Regions from separate parts of the uncultured Porticoccus sp. genome, predicted to be linked through region 2. Evidence: predicted binding sites of a transcription regulator. Region 2 holds the regulator's gene; the other holds the start of a gene.
The links. Region 2 encodes FNR, which switches genes on or off when oxygen is low (the NO sensors DNR and NnrR bind a similar motif). Its sites were predicted from a motif close to TTGATNNNNATCAA; they were not measured.
Positions count from the first base shown of each region.

Region 1: AACZ64_RS09980 (Yip1 family protein) is a predicted target of FNR. The motif match lies at 2,641-2,654, and genes of this name have one in related genera.

Region 1 covers NZ_CAXBHS010000010.1:34,016-41,718, forward strand. The annotation lists gene AACZ64_RS09965 (heavy metal translocating P-type ATPase) at 1-1,623, shown strand, start outside; gene ccoS (cbb3-type cytochrome oxidase assembly protein CcoS) at 1,664-1,882, shown strand; gene AACZ64_RS09975 (sulfite exporter TauE/SafE family protein) at 1,882-2,616, shown strand; gene AACZ64_RS09980 (Yip1 family protein) at 2,756-3,355, shown strand; gene AACZ64_RS09985 (lipopolysaccharide kinase InaA family protein) at 3,446-4,177, opposite strand; gene gloA (lactoylglutathione lyase) at 4,473-4,856, shown strand; gene AACZ64_RS09995 (hypothetical protein) at 4,881-5,618, opposite strand; gene AACZ64_RS10000 (FTR1 family protein) at 5,620-6,417, opposite strand; gene AACZ64_RS10005 (cupredoxin domain-containing protein) at 6,425-6,787, opposite strand; gene AACZ64_RS10010 (ATP-binding protein) at 6,788-7,703, opposite strand, start outside.
Region 2 covers NZ_CAXBHS010000002.1:2,756-10,458, reverse strand. The annotation lists gene AACZ64_RS02705 (DUF2817 domain-containing protein) at 1-801, opposite strand, end outside; gene msrA (peptide-methionine (S)-S-oxide reductase MsrA) at 962-1,558, shown strand; gene AACZ64_RS02695 (hypothetical protein) at 1,760-2,932, shown strand; gene fnr (fumarate/nitrate reduction transcriptional regulator Fnr) at 2,990-3,703, shown strand; gene AACZ64_RS02685 (OmpW family outer membrane protein) at 3,806-4,501, opposite strand; gene AACZ64_RS02680 (DUF4399 domain-containing protein) at 4,610-5,029, opposite strand; gene AACZ64_RS02675 (BolA/IbaG family iron-sulfur metabolism protein) at 5,107-5,415, opposite strand; gene argS (arginine--tRNA ligase) at 5,692-7,428, shown strand; gene AACZ64_RS02665 (YkvA family protein) at 7,515-7,703, shown strand, end outside.

The DNA of each region.
Region 1 (7,703 bases), on a different contig from region 2:
TCTATTGCCATGTTCACATTTTTTTTACTGTTGGGGCGATATTTCGAGATGCGGGTTCGCCATCGCAATGACATGCGAGCCGAATCGCTCGGCCAATTGTTGCCGGTGACAGCCAGGCGATTGAACGGCAATAAAGAGGAGACGATTCCGGTCAAGCTGCTGTTGCCTGGGAACCTGATTCGCGTTGCCTCCGGTGAAACCATTCCCTGTGATGGAGAGATTACCGAGGGTGTCAGCAGCGTGGTCGAAGCTGTTCTCACCGGCGAACAGATGCCGGTCGGTAAATCCCCCGGTGATGTGGTTTCTGCGGGAACCGTCAACAGTGAGAACCCCTTGCTGATCAGAGTGTCTGCCGTTGGTCATCAGACCCGTTTGTCGGCAATTTTGCAGTTGGTTGAAAAGGCGCGCAGTGATAAACCAGCAGCGGTTGCGATGGCTGATCGGGTGGCGGGTTATTTTGTCGCTGCCGTGTTGGTTGTCTCCGCCCTGGTGGCTTTTTGGTGGTGGCAGCACCAACCGGAGGAAGCTATTTGGGTTGTGCTCTCTGTGCTGGTTGTTACCTGCCCCTGCGCGTTATCTTTGGCAACGCCAGCCGCTATTGCGGTGGCAACAGGCGAGTTGCGTCAGCGCGGTTTTCTGATCAGTCGAAGTCGGATGCTGGAGGTTTTGTCGCAAGTCGATCGAATTGTTTTTGACAAAACGGGCACGTTGACACTGGGTGATCTGAGTATCGTTGAGGTGATTGAGCTGGCTGACCAAAAAGAATCTGATGTGCTGGCTATCGCTGCGACCCTGGAGCAGGATTCCAGGCATCCCATTGCCAGGGCTTTTGCCGGCACAGCGGTGACGGATAGGGGAACTGACGTTGTTCAGGAAGTCGGATCAGGCATTTCCGCTACGATTGATGGAAGTCGCTTTGCTATCGGTCAGCCGGACTATATCAGCAGGTTGTTTGATCTTCCCATGCCAGCTATGGCACCAGTTGATGCAGGCCAGTTACCACTTCTTTTGGCGGAACAATCCCGGCCACTGGCCTGGATTATTTTACAGGATCAGTTGCGCTCCGGTGCGGCGTCTGCCATTCAGCAGCTGACAGCGCAGGGTCTGGAGACAGTTTTACTGAGTGGTGATCGTGTTGCAGCGGTTGAAAATATGGCGACCAAGCTGGGTATTCAGCAGTGGTTCGGGCAGCAGAGTCCAGCGGCAAAACTCGATTGGGTCAACCGCTGTCAGCAGGCCGGGCACCGGGTGTTGATGGTTGGTGATGGTATCAATGATGTGCCTGTACTGAGCGGTGCCGATGCCTCAGTGGCACTGGGTGATGCCAGTGATTTCGCCAGAATCCATGCTGACAGTATATTGCTATCGGGCAACCTCAATACATTGCCGGAAGTGATCGGTCTTGCCAGACGGACACGCCAGATCATTCGTCAGAATCTCACGTGGGCATTACTCTACAATCTCCTGGCATTGCCGCTGGCCGTGGCGGGAATGATTCCTCCCTGGGCGGCCGCGATTGGTATGTCTGCCAGTTCGCTATTGGTTGTGGGTAATGCCCTGCGGCTGAGTCGGCGTGGCGACGTACCCATGATGTGCTCACAACAGCCTTGTTTTGCCACGTGACGATGGCTGATACTTTTCATCTTTGGCAGGTTATAACCCAATGACCAGTTTGTATTTGCTGATCCCTGTGTCCTTGATTTTCTGTGCATTGGCGATCTGGTTTTTTTTCTGGGCAGTAAACAGTGGCCAGTATGATGATCTAGAGGGGGAGGGCGAGAGAATACTATTTGACGATGGGGCTGATGACCCTGTTGAGGTTGATGTCGAGGCTCGCCCCCGTCAACCTGAAGACTCTCCACCTTCAAAGAGCCCGGAATAATGTTTGAATTTGACAGTATGTCCATACTGGCAATGCTGGTTATTGGTTTGATGGGTGCCGGGCATTGTGTTGGTATGTGTGGCGGGATTGTCGCCGCACTGGGTTTTGCCGCCGATGATCAACGCAGGCGTTGGCCAATCCTCCTAAGCTACAATCTAGGGCGAATTACATCTTATGGGCTTATCGGTGCGCTGGTCGGTCTGCTGGGATTGTTTGGTCATGAATACCTGTCTCTGGGGCCTTCACTGCGTATTTTTGCGGGGGTGCTGCTTATTCTGATGGGGTTGTATCTGGCGGGTTGGTGGCACTTCCTGTCCTGGCTTGAGCGTGGGGGGCAACATGCCTGGCGCCATATTCAGCCTTTCGCAACCAGGTTGTTCCGTGTCCGCACGGTTGGCAGGGCCTTTCTGTTTGGTATGTTATGGGGTTGGTTACCCTGTGGCCTGGTGTATTCGGCACTGGTTTACGCCGCTGCCACTGCTCACCCCGTGTCGAGTGCACTATCCATGATGGCGTTCGGCCTGGGCACGTTGCCGGTCATGCTGGCCGGGGGCGTTTTTTCCAGTCAGCTAAAGCGGTGGTTGCAGATTCGTGCTTTGAGAACAGCCATGGGGATGATAGTTATCGTATTTGGTGCGTGGACCCTCTGGAATGCGATGGCACATAATCATCAACGAGAAGTGATTTCTGAACAAAGTGATGGGGTCAGTGCTCATCAGCACATGCACCATTGACTGTAGTAGGTGTTATAAGGGTTATTGATTTCGATCAATGCCAACGATTTGATTTAAGCGGTATAAAAGCAGGTGTTTTATAATAAACTATATGTCTGTTGGCCGATTGTTAGTCTTAAATAAGAAAAACGGGGATTTTATGCTAGGTCACATTGCCGGGTTACTCTACGATCCACAGTCCGAATGGAAGAAAATTGCTGCACTGTCCGATGAGACAATCAAGCGCATGGCCATCTATTTTATTTTTCTGGGTATGATCCCTGCGATCGGGTTTTATATTGGAACAACGAAGTTTGGATGGACGATTGTCCATGATGAGCCCACCAGGATTACCGAAGCTAGCGCAATACCCTTGATAGTCATGTTTTACTTTGCCCTGATGGGCGCGCTGGTATTTATTGGCTGGATGATTGCCTGGATGTCGAAAACCTATAATAGTGAATCGAGCCCATTAAAAGGGTTTGTGTTTATGGGTCTCTGTTGTAGCCCGGTTTTTCTGGCAGGTATTTTTGCGGTTTATCCGATTTGGTGGCTGGATCTTCTGCTTGCTATCGCCGCCTGCAGTTATGCAATTCGGTTGATGTACCTCGGGATTCCCGATGTGATGAATGTGCCGGAGGACCAGGGTTTTCTCTATGCCAGTGCGATTTTTGCTGTTTCCCTTGTGTATGTGGTGGTTGTTCTGGTAGCTACCGTCTTGCTCTGGGAATATGTCGCGGCACCGGTTTTTACCGATTGAGAACAACGCTTTATAGAAACCGGGCGTAAGCCCGGTTTTTTTTGCCTGGGATTTTTTTTCAGCCAGTCGTCGATAACCGGGGTTGCGGGGTTAGTTGCAATCGGTTGTGGAAAGCCAGGGCACACCTTTGTTTGGACTGAGGTAGGAAAATTGTCGATAGGTGGAATTGAAAATGCCCCAGTGGCGTTCAGTCATCGCGGGCATATGTCGGCGCATCTGGCGTATGTCGTGCCGGGAGGCCTGGCTAATTGATAACCGTCGACGGCATTTTTCGAGATCAATCAGTGCGACTTCAATCTCGTTGCTGCCCTTCCTTTCATGACGAAAAAAAATGTGTTTATCATACAGACAGCCATGCTGCCAGCGACTATTGTGAAGTCTTGACAGAATCTCGCCAAGTTTTCGGGAGAGAGCATCGAGTGTCTCTTTTTTCACGAAATCGTCAGTTACGCTCTCCTGCCATGCCTCAACACTGGAAAACCCAGCCAATTCCCGAGTCGCCAGAATTGCCTGAATTGCCCCCTGGTGAAGGCGTGTTTGCGAAAAGACGACTTCCGGCGTTGATATTCCCAGCTTGTGGCACACATCCAGCCGGTGGGTTTCACGGGCTATGGTGGCATAGCCCAGTGGATGTCTGAGACTGCGACAAGTATGGTCAGTCTGTTTTTTGATGTAGTAGGTGGCGCCATTGATTCGGCATCGCTGGACACCACTTATTCCGCCCCGTCGATGGTTTGGTTCTTCAACCCAGGGGCCTTCCATTTCCCACCAGTAGTCAAAATCACTATCTGTTTGAGCGTCTCTTGATAACGTATTGATCATTATTATTACTCTTTTCTGGATAACGGTGAATGTCACGGTTGTTACATAAAAAGTACACAAAAATAGCTGAAAAAGCAAAACAGGGGACTGTGGAAAAAAATCTCTTGGTCGTGGGCCTGGATTATTTGAAAAGCCAGTGACCCAATTGACGTCTTTGTTAAAGGTTTTATTTGATTCAATTCCGATTTACTTTGTAGCATGGCTTTTTAGCCGAGACTGGTTGGAACTCAATACTCTTGCAAGCCGTTGTGGGTAAGTGCGTGCAGATTCCAGGAATAACTAGAGAGGTAAGTTTATGCGTTTATTACATACCATGTTGCGGGTGAGGGATCTCGACACTTCCGTTCGCTTTTATACCGATGTGCTGGGAATGCAACTTTTGCGGCGCAAGGATTTCCCCGATGGCCGTTTTACGCTCGCATTTCTGGGTTATGGTGATGAGTCGGCAAACACTGTGCTTGAGCTTACCCATAACTGGGATACTTCCACTTACAATCTCGGTGATGCCTATGGGCATATCGCCATTGGTGTGGAGGATGTCTATGCCGCCTGCGAGCGAATTCGCACATCGGGGGGGAAGGTTGTCAGGGAGCCCGGCCCAATGAAGCACGGCTCGACAGTGCTGGCTTTTGTGGAAGACCCGGATGGTTACAAAATTGAATTGCTGTCAGATAGTTGAGATTGTCGAAGATTGCCTTCCCCCCTAAAATTCATACTCAATCAGAACCCGTAGCGTATTGTTGGCGCTTTTATCATTCATGCCAAAGAGGAGGCCTGCCTCCCAGTGCAGACTGCGCCTGACGCCGGTCTGTATGTTGCCCATTAATACGGGCCCCAGCGCAACGGTTTGCTCATTAACATAGAGCTCCACTGCCGGTTCAATCCAGCGTGACAGGCGATAGCGTGTCTGCAGGCCCACTGATGATTCAATCTCATCCTCAATGTCTGAGCCCCATTCCTGGCTGATGATGATATTGGCAGTACCGCTCCAGCGGCCCCACTCCTTTTCGGCGAGAATCCCGGTGGAAAACTCCCAGATATTTTCCTTGGCCTGTTTTTCCAGCTCAAACAGGATACCCCAGTCAGCCCAGTATTCCCCCTGTTCAGTGAGTTGCCATTTGGCTTCCACTTCATAAGCCGCCAGCGAAAAACTACCATTGTCAGATTTGTCACCTGTCAAATATACCTCGCCAAACCAGCGGTCGCCAAAAGCTCGACCATAGGAAAAGCGATACAGCTGGCGATGATCCGGTTGGTCGGGCTGATCGTCCTGATAGATTGCACGCCATTCCAGTTCCTGTTCCAGAGCGTCCACATAGGGATGGTAGATTTTATCCACGGCATTGCCATCGGCAAGGGACATCACCGGGATGGTGAGACAGAATAAGATGCCTAACCCTCGAGTTACAAAGCCGAGAGGTGTCTGGACGGTAGTGTGCATACTAGTTGTCACCCGTATTTGTGCGACGGCTACGGAATTGGTTGAGATGGCCTAGTGTGGCGGAGATGCTGACCAGTAGAAAACCAAGACCATAGGCGATTGCCTGAAAAAGTGATGGAGTAGCTTCATAACCGATCAGGGCATAGAGCAGGTGCCCGGGGATGGAATCCTCCGGTAGCCAAATTGAGCTGTCCCAGAGAACCGGAGAATAGGTGATCCAGTCAACCTGGGTCAGCAGGAGGGTTGCCTGAGATGCCATGGTGCCGCCGATCAAGGCCAGCAATAAAATACAGGTGCAGAAAATCCATCTCGCAGGAAGGCTGAGCAAACCAAAGTACAGCAATACCCCTGCGCTCAGACCAATCCCGGCCCCAATTCCTGCACCGGTAAATGTTGGCTGGATGCTCTCCTGATGGTTGAGTATGCCGCCCAGATAAATCACGATTTCGGCCCCTTCACGGCTGAGTGCAAGGGCGACACAAATGGACATCAGGTAGGGTAGCGCATGCCTTGAGGGTGACGGAGGTAACGTTGAATACAGTCCTATCCCTGTTAGCAGGCCGAGAACAGCAAGCATGATTCCGGCGATAAGAATTTCCTGGCCAGCATAGTCCAACCATTCAGAAATCGTAGCCAGGTTGACCGATAGAACGAATGCGCCAATGCCGCCCAATATCATTCCGGTGCCGAACCATCGGGCACTGAGTTGAAGTTGTCTGGAAAGCACCAACAAGATGCTTATTAATAGTGCGGCTTCCAGTATCTCCTGAAGTATCAGTACGACTGAATTCAGAAACATAAGTGTCTCATTCTGATGGTTGCTGTGCGGTAACCACTATTTTTCCCTGAGCTGTTTTTGGGTAAAACTCACCAAAAAAGGGGTAATCTCCGGGTGGCAGCGGACCAATGAAAATCACCGTTTTACGATGGCCGAGAATCACTTTTTCACGGTTGAGCTCATAACTTTCAAACTCCTCTGGCGTTGGATCCTCGTTGATTACCAGCAGCTTGATTTTTGTATGGGCAGGGACTTCCAGTGTATCCGGAAAAAACAGGTGGTTGCGGATTCTGAGCTCGACTACCGGTGTGCCCGCGAAACTGGTATTACTGCCTATGCCAAGCGTTAAGGCGAGGAGCATGACAAAACGGCCAGTGCTTCTCCTCATCATTTAGTCTTCCGTTCGTTTGAAGATGACAATAAAGGCTGTGCCGCTCTCAAAACAGGAACGTTCTATCTCGATACGAGCGTGGTGAAGATCCGCAATATTGCGGACGATGGTCAAGCCGAGTCCGCAGCCGGGGGTTGTCGATCCATCGGGTTTATTGTTCAGCCGATGGAAACGTTTGAATATTTTATCGTAGTCCTCAGGAGGGATACCCGATCCTGAGTCTTCCACTTTGAGATATACCGCATGCTCCTCGGTGCTGATCGTCACAAGGATATGACCCCCTGGGGGCGTGTATTTATTGGCATTGCTAAGCAGGTTCTGAAGCAGAGTGGTTAACGCAAAGGGGTCACCTTCTATCATGCAGGGCTCACCGGCAAGCTCCGCTATCTGTTGTTTGGTTTCAAATTTAGTATGTAGTTCTGCAATAACATCCTGCGCCAATTGGTGAAGATTGATGCGACAGAAATTGTGGGCCAGCTGTTCGGGTGTTGAACGGTAGAGGGACAACAGTTGTTCGACCAGATGCTGAATACGATCTACCCCCGCACGCAATTGTTGAAATGCCTCATTATCCGGAGAGATGTCTTCCTCTAGATTGTGCAGCTGAATTTTGAGGGCACTGATGGGGGTGCGCAACTCATGTGCGGCATCGGCGGTAAAGTGTTTTTCTCTGTTCAGCGCAACTTCGAGACGGTTCATTAATGCATTGATTGATTGGCTGACCTGCTGTAATTCACTTTTGAGCTCTGGTAATACCACTGGTGAGAGGTCATCGGCCTGCTTGTTCTTGAGCTGTTGGGAGAGTATGCGAAGTGGCTTCAGGCCATGACTGATAATCAGCCAGATCAGCAAACCGGCCAGGGGAATACTCAGCAATATCGGTAAAATGGCGTGACTGATAACACTCTCCGCCAGC
Region 2 (7,703 bases):
GCTGGACTTGCCTGTCGAGGGCAGACCGCAACCCGGACCGAACCATTCAATGGCTGTCATTAAGCCATCAGTGCCCAGCGGATGGTCACAGATAACCTCACCGTACCCATAGGGCCCCAAACCGGTATGCACATCGACAACGGCCAAATACCGGTTGGCAAGAGAATAATGCCGTATCAGGGACTCAATCACTCCCCGACTGAATCCGGGGCGTTGTCCACCGTAAAATGGCCCGGCAGGATCATTAAACTGGCCACCACTGAATGCAATTTCATAGGGCCGCTGGCCCACCCGCAGACAATAGCCATCTATGGCTTTGGCTCTGGCGTCTCTATCACGGATACCAAGCAGAGGCTGCAACTCCTCATACCCCGGATTTATCGGGAGCGGCTGACTGAAATCAATAAAATTCCGATTCACATCAATGCCCTGATCGTCACAACGACGATTATTGGCATACCCCCACGGGTTAAGCGCATTTATCATCAACATCGCCGTATGATCCGGAAGCGCTATGAGGCCATTGGCAACCATTTGCATCCAGTCAACCTGTACTGCAGTCCCGGTAAAACCTTCGATACCGTGTGTACCACCGATGACAACCAACACAGCTTCGGCATCCAGATTACCAATCCACCCGGTTTGACACAGTAGGTTATCCTGTGGAGAGAGTGTGAAATCAAGCCGCGTGAACGGCAGTTTCTGGGATTCAAGCGCCCTCTCCCATAGCTCACAGCCCTGACGATAATGATCGGGGAAGCTTTGCAGCGAAAAGCATTGGAGGGTCGATTGAAACGGCATAATAGTACCTGGAACGGATCTCGATCATAGCCTCAATCCATATTATGGGTAAGTCACTCGGTCCCTTTTAGCTAAAATAAACACCGGCCAGTTTCTTCTGAACCCTGTCTACCCTCACGGGTCAAAGGAGCTTAACCGGATAGATCAACGGGCAAATCAAATGATAAAAAAAATTATTTTTCTGGTGTTATTGACTGGGGTTCCCCTCACAACCTACGCCGATACGGAAAAGGCCCTCTTTGCCGGTGGCTGCTTCTGGTGCATGGAGCCACCCTTCGACAAACTGGAGGGCGTGATCAGCACCATCTCGGGTTATACGGGAGGGAAAACCGAGAACCCCACCTACGAGGAGGTCACCCGTGGCAAAACCGGTCATTTCGAGGTGGTAGAGGTCACCTACGACCCAAAAAAGGTCAGCTATGAGGCACTGCTGAAAACTTTCTGGACAAATATTGATCCGGAAAATGGTAAAGGCCAGTTTTGTGACCGGGGAAGTCAATATCTCAGTGCTATCTTCCCCCTGAATGACGAACAAAGAACCGCCGCCCGGAACAGTAAAAGCGCATTAATCGACAGCAACATTCTGAACAACCCGATTGCCACCCGAATTCTACCGGCCAGTAAATTTTACCCCGCTGAGGAGTATCACCAGGATTACTATCTGAAAAATCCTGCGCGTTATCGTTATTACCGAAATGGATGTGGTCGTGATACGCGACTAAAGCGTCTCTGGAATAACGTGGACCTTCCCTTCTGAGAGCATTGAGCCCGGCATTTTGACTAGGTAATAAAGGTCGTCAACCGAACCTGTTGACGGCAATCACGCCTTTTTTCATCCATTTCATGATGGAGCTCATGCATCCTAACATCATAAATTTGACCCATATCATGGGGAGATTCAGTAATTCCGCTTAACCTCAGCAACTAATCCTATTGTCACCTGTGAGTCAGCCGGCAAATGCAAGTTGCGACGTTAGCCAACAACCTGTTCTGCCCTCACTCTGATATTGAGGCAGAGTTTTTCAAATCCCTGGTCAGTTGTCCCAAGGAACAACTGAGGAAGCGGCGCACGTCAATCTCACCGATTGCGCTGAACCTTTATATTCCGAGCAATGCCAATAGCGCTTATCCCGAGCTGGTCAGCAGGGAGATTGAGCTGATTCAGCCTGTCTTCAGATACCAGCCTTTGGTGAAATTCTGGCTCAGAAACAGGCCATTACAAGGCATGAACAGGGGTGAACTCACAGAACTGGTTTTTTTATCCAACAGTTATTTTAACCCCCGAAACAAGAAAGCGTGTGAATACGGTTTTGAATGCACGCTTACAGATATAACTGCCGAAAAACTGGCCTTAATGAAAGGACTGCATTTTGACTGCTTCCGACTAACCATTAATGCCGCAATACCACCCCACAAACAGCAGTTTACATCGATCCTGACAACAGCCAGTGACTTTCACTTTGGAGAGTGGCACTGCTGCCTGCAGGTCAATCAGGCCGACCCGGATACATTGGACCACTGGCTCACAGAGTTAATCCGCTATCAACCGGCAATTATTGAGTTACAGGGGCTACAAACAATGGAGGGTGCAGCAACCCTCAGCCAACTCTCGCAGAGAATGAGCAGTCAACACTATCAACTTTTGGCGGATCGTTTTTTTATCATTCAAGGGCACAAACTTCTGCAACTTCGCCAGATCAAGGCTCTCCAATATACCCCCTGGGGCATGGCCAGAGACAGCCTGATAGACTGGGTTGGTATTGGCCTTGGAGCACTGGGTAAATTTGGTGATGGCTTCTATCAGAATACCGACTCAATTCACGACTATCGACAGGCACTTGATGAAAAGCATCTTCCTGTACATTGCACAGGGCTCTTTCCAGATCATCAACCGCAAAACCTGCCACCCTGGCAACTGGTCAACCAGTTACTCTGTTTTCATCGGGTACGTCTGACCAGTTGTGACCTGACCATCAAGTTATGCCCGGAGCTCGCCAAACTTTTCCAAAATGCTCTGTCTATGGGCTGGCTCACCAGAGAGTCTGATTATTTGGTGCTGTCCACTCAGGGTCTCGACCATCTCCGATATTTCTGCGATAGTCTCCAGGCGTGTCGATGTAACGGTCATTAATGACCGTTATCATGATCGTCGCTATAATGAGACATAATAGGCTCAGAGAGATGTCTGATGGATTCGGTCTGCCCCCACAATAATACATTCCACTGCGGTGACTGCCGCATGAATGCGCTCTGCCTCCCGCTTGCACTGCAAACCAAGGAAGTAGAACGTCTGGACGAAATCATTCAGCGAGGAAAACCTCTTCAAAAGGACTACCATATCTACCATGCTGGGGAAGAATTCGATTCTGTCTTTGCGGTTCGCAGTGGCTCGATCAAAAGTTATACAATCAGCAATAGTGGCCAGGAACAGGTGACTGGATTTCACCTCCCGGGGGAGATATTCGGTATGGATGGTATAGGCCAGAATCGATACACCAATTCTGCCGTCGCGATGGAAACCTCCTCCGTCTGTGAAATCCCTTTCAACCGTCTTCAGGAACTGAGCATTGCCATCCCCACACTGCAACGCCACTTTTTCCAGTTGATGAGCCTCGAAATCACTGGGGATCAACAACTTCTTAGCCTACTCAGCAAAAATACGGCCGAGGAGCGGGTGGCAACACTGTTGATGAGTATTTCAAACCGCAATTTCCGACTTAAACTCTCTGCCACACGGTTCAGATTACCGATGTCACGTGCAGACATCGGTAATTATCTGGGACTTACTGTTGAGACGGTCAGCCGGGTATTAAGTCGCTTTCAAAAACAGGCATTGCTGAAGGTCGATAAAAAGGAAGTAGAACTGCTCAACCTGGACAAACTACGCGAGTTCGCCAACTAAGTTTTTTCAATTAACCCCCTGTTCTGGCTTTTAATTGATACAGAAACAAAAAAGCCGGTTTATGAAACCGGCTTTTGTACAACTAGCTAACCAAGTTCTTAGTTAAAACTTGTAGCCTATACCCACCATATAGACCAGTGGATCAATATCCACCTTGGTCTTCACCTCAGCACCCGGGAAATTGAATTTCGCATCGGTATCGATATCGATATACCACACTGCGGCATTGACTACCCAACGGTCGGACAACGCATAATCCATACCCAGTTCAAACGCCACACCCCAGGAGTCATCAAGTTTTAACTTGCCGCCTGCACCGACAATACCCTCAAGTTCACTGGCAACATCCTCTTCGAAAAATTTTGTGTAGTTAATACCGACCCCGGCATAGGGCTGGAAGCGGGACTCAGCTTTCATCGGAAAATATTGCAGCGTCAGGGTAGGTGGTAAATGTTTGGTCGAACCCGCATCAATCTTTCCGGGAACCAACAAATTTTTGGCTTTAATATCGTGTTTAAAGGGGGTGGCTGCCAACAGGCCTAAACCCAGGTGATCCGTCAACATATAGGTCAAGGTAAGACCGAGCTGAGTGTCGGAATCGACGTAGGCCTTGCTGTTCGGCAACCCGGCACCATTAAGTGTAAGACGGCTGCTGTCATCGTTAGGTTCAACCGTTGCGGCACCTGCACGGACAATAACATCTCCCGCCTCGTAGGCCATAACACCTGTGGTCCCGGCCAAAAGACTCCCGGCCAGGGTCATATGAATTGCCAGCGACAATGCTTTTTGCTTGAACATTTACTTTCTCCAGAAAGGTAGCACTAAAAGACAAGGCCATTAAACCAAGCGCTTCACTACCACCATTTGATCTGGGTTAAGTAAACAGAATCATCGACTTGCGCTAGATCAATACACCTTAATGATTATTGGCTCAGAAAGTACTGGAGGGTTGTGCGGAATATGAAAATGGTCTCCGAGGAGCAATTGCAGCTTGTGTTCGCCAGGAGGCAGTTCAAGACTCACCTCAGTCTGGCCACCACCAAAGTGACGGTGTTGATCGTCAGCCGGAATCGGTTTGTCCATATCAGGCAATTGCTGAACATTAATCAGTAAATGATGATGCCCTGTATGTTCCCGCTCAACACCTGCCGGCGCAACACCAATACCACTCAAACCGAATCGCACAGTCACCGGACTGCTTACGGTTTCACCATCTTTGGGAGAAATAATATAGGCACTGGCAGCACCAGCATCAGTCGTTCCACCAGCATAAATTGTCGGGGATAGAATCATCAGCATCACCAGTAAACCTTGCATCTTTTTCATGTAATACCCCTATTGTTGTCCGTGAATGATTGTCAGTGGTCCAAAACTCCGCTCAACGGTAGCGAAACCTTCAGGAACTAGCCGTTTTTCCCCATACAGTCCGGAGACGAAGGTGCACACTTTTGCTCTCGCCATTCATCTGGCGTGAAGATATGCAGTGCCAGGGCATGGACGCCACCAGCCAGCTCATCAGATAGCAGCTGGTAAACTCGCTGGTGACGCTTAACAGCTCCCATCCCTTCAAACGAACCAGAGACGATAACCAGCTTAAAATGCGTTTCTGAATCCACGGGAACCGCATGCATGTGGCTCTCGTTTAGCACTTGTAGAAAATCCGGTGTAAATGCCGCTGTCAGTTTGTTTTCAATGATATTTTGAACTTGCAATGCTACCTCGAAAGAATCTAAACCGTTTAATAATGAACGTTCTAACTACTTGCCTGTTTCGAAAATATTCACGCGAAGAAGGCTATTACCAAAAAAGCGATCTCAAATCACCCACTGTTCGAGATAATACCAACGTAATGCCGGATTACTGTCAGGCATAGACATGATCTTCGACTATACTGGCAGCCCCTTTGTCCATCAACCGCCACTACTGGCTTTTTGGATTTGGGGTACTACAATCCCGTTTTCTCTTAACAAGACACATCCTGCCCGCTTATGAGTATTAAAAACCTGATCGAACTACGTGTACGGGCTGCCATGTCAGCAGCAGACATGCCTGATGACTGCCCGGCCAATATCACCCTCAGTACCAGACCAGAGTTTGGCAATTTTCAAGCTAATGGTGCCATGGCAGCTGCCAAGCGGCTAAAGAGCCGTCCGCGGGATTTGGCCGCCGAGATTATCAAGCATCTCGATTTGACTGATATTGCTGATCATGTCGAAATTGCTGGCCCGGGATTCATCAATATTCACCTGTCAAACCAATTTATTGCAACTCAGTTACAAAAACTTATCGGGGATGAAAAACTCGGTGTACCTGTGCCGAATCAACAGAGAGTTGTCGTTGATTATTCCGGGCCTAATTTGGCCAAGGAGATGCATGTAGGGCATCTGCGCAGTACGATTATCGGTGACGCAGTGGTTCGCACCCTTGAGTTCGTGGGCCACGACGTGGTCCGTCAGAACCACATGGGGGATTGGGGCACCCAATTTGGCATGCTAATTGCCGAGCTTGAGGGGCATTTGGGTGAAGGGGAGCGACCTGAACTGGCTCTGGGGGATCTCGAGGTTTTTTATCAACAGGCCAAACAACATTTTGACCAAGATGAAAAATTTGCGCAGAAGGCGCGTCAATACGTGGTCAAACTACAATCAGGTGACCACCATTGCCGCCAGCTTTGGCAGCGTTTTATCGACATTTCAATCACACACAGTGAGGCCGTCTACCTAAACCTCAACGTCACACTGAAGCACAGTGATATCAAGGCAGAAAGCGCCTACAACGAAGATCTGGCAGGGATTATTGAATCGCTAGAGCAACAGCGACTGCTCGTTGAAGACCAGGGCGCCAAGGTCGTCTTTCTCGAAGAACTGGCAGATAAAGAAGGAAAGCCCAGCCCCGTCATTGTGCAGAAATCTGACGGAGGTTTCCTCTACGCAACAACTGATCTTGCTGCACTGCGCCACCGCAGCATGACATTACAGGCGGATCGCGTTCTATACTTTATCGACGCCAGGCAATCACTCCATATGAAACAAGTATTCACACTGGCAAAAAAGGCCGGGTTTGTGAATACAGAGATAGCACTCGAACACCTCCCCTTCGGCACCATGATGGGTAAGGACGGCAAACCGTTCAAAACCCGTACTGGCGGGACCGTCAAACTCACGGAACTACTCCAGGAAGGTATTGAGCGCGCCTGTACACTAGTGAGAGAAAAGAACCCCGAACTCGGCATTGATGAGGTTGCCGCCATTGGACGAAAAGTGGGCATTGGTGCCATCAAGTACGCAGATTTGAGTAAAACACGCACCAACGACTACATTTTTGACTGGGACAGCATGCTCAGCTTCGAGGGCAACACCGCGCCCTATCTACAATATGCCTATACCCGGATCCGCAGTATTTTCCGCCGGGCTGAGATCAACTTCGATTGTTCGACAGGAAACATTATTCTCACGACACAACAGGAAAAAGATCTGGCTCTGAAACTTCTACAGTTTGGGACGACTCTTGAACAACTGGCCCTTGATGGCTATCCCCATATTCTTTGTAATTATCTTTACGAACTAGCCAGCAGTTTCATGACATTCTATGAGCACTGTCCGATCCTCAGGCAAGATGTGGTAGAAGATACTCGATCCAGCCGACTGGCCATTTCCCAACTCACCGCCAGAGTGATGGCCAAGGGCCTGAACCTGCTCGGGATTGAGGTAATGGAGCAAATGTAAGGCTTTTCAAAAATCATTGACTGGATATCGCTTTTTGTTCTCCAAACTGTTTTTGACTTCGATCAGGATCCGACTAACCTTTATTTATGGTGACAGAAACAGGCACAGCACCTATCAAGGTGGAAAAAAAGCTCCGCTATTCCGGTACTGACTTCTGGATCAAAGTCAGGCATGCAGCAAAGACAGCTGGCCGTGAATTAATTGAGAAGTGTTTGTGGCTCCATTACGCCGCCAGACGGCCGGATACCCCGGCCTGGGCCAAGGCCACGGTATAC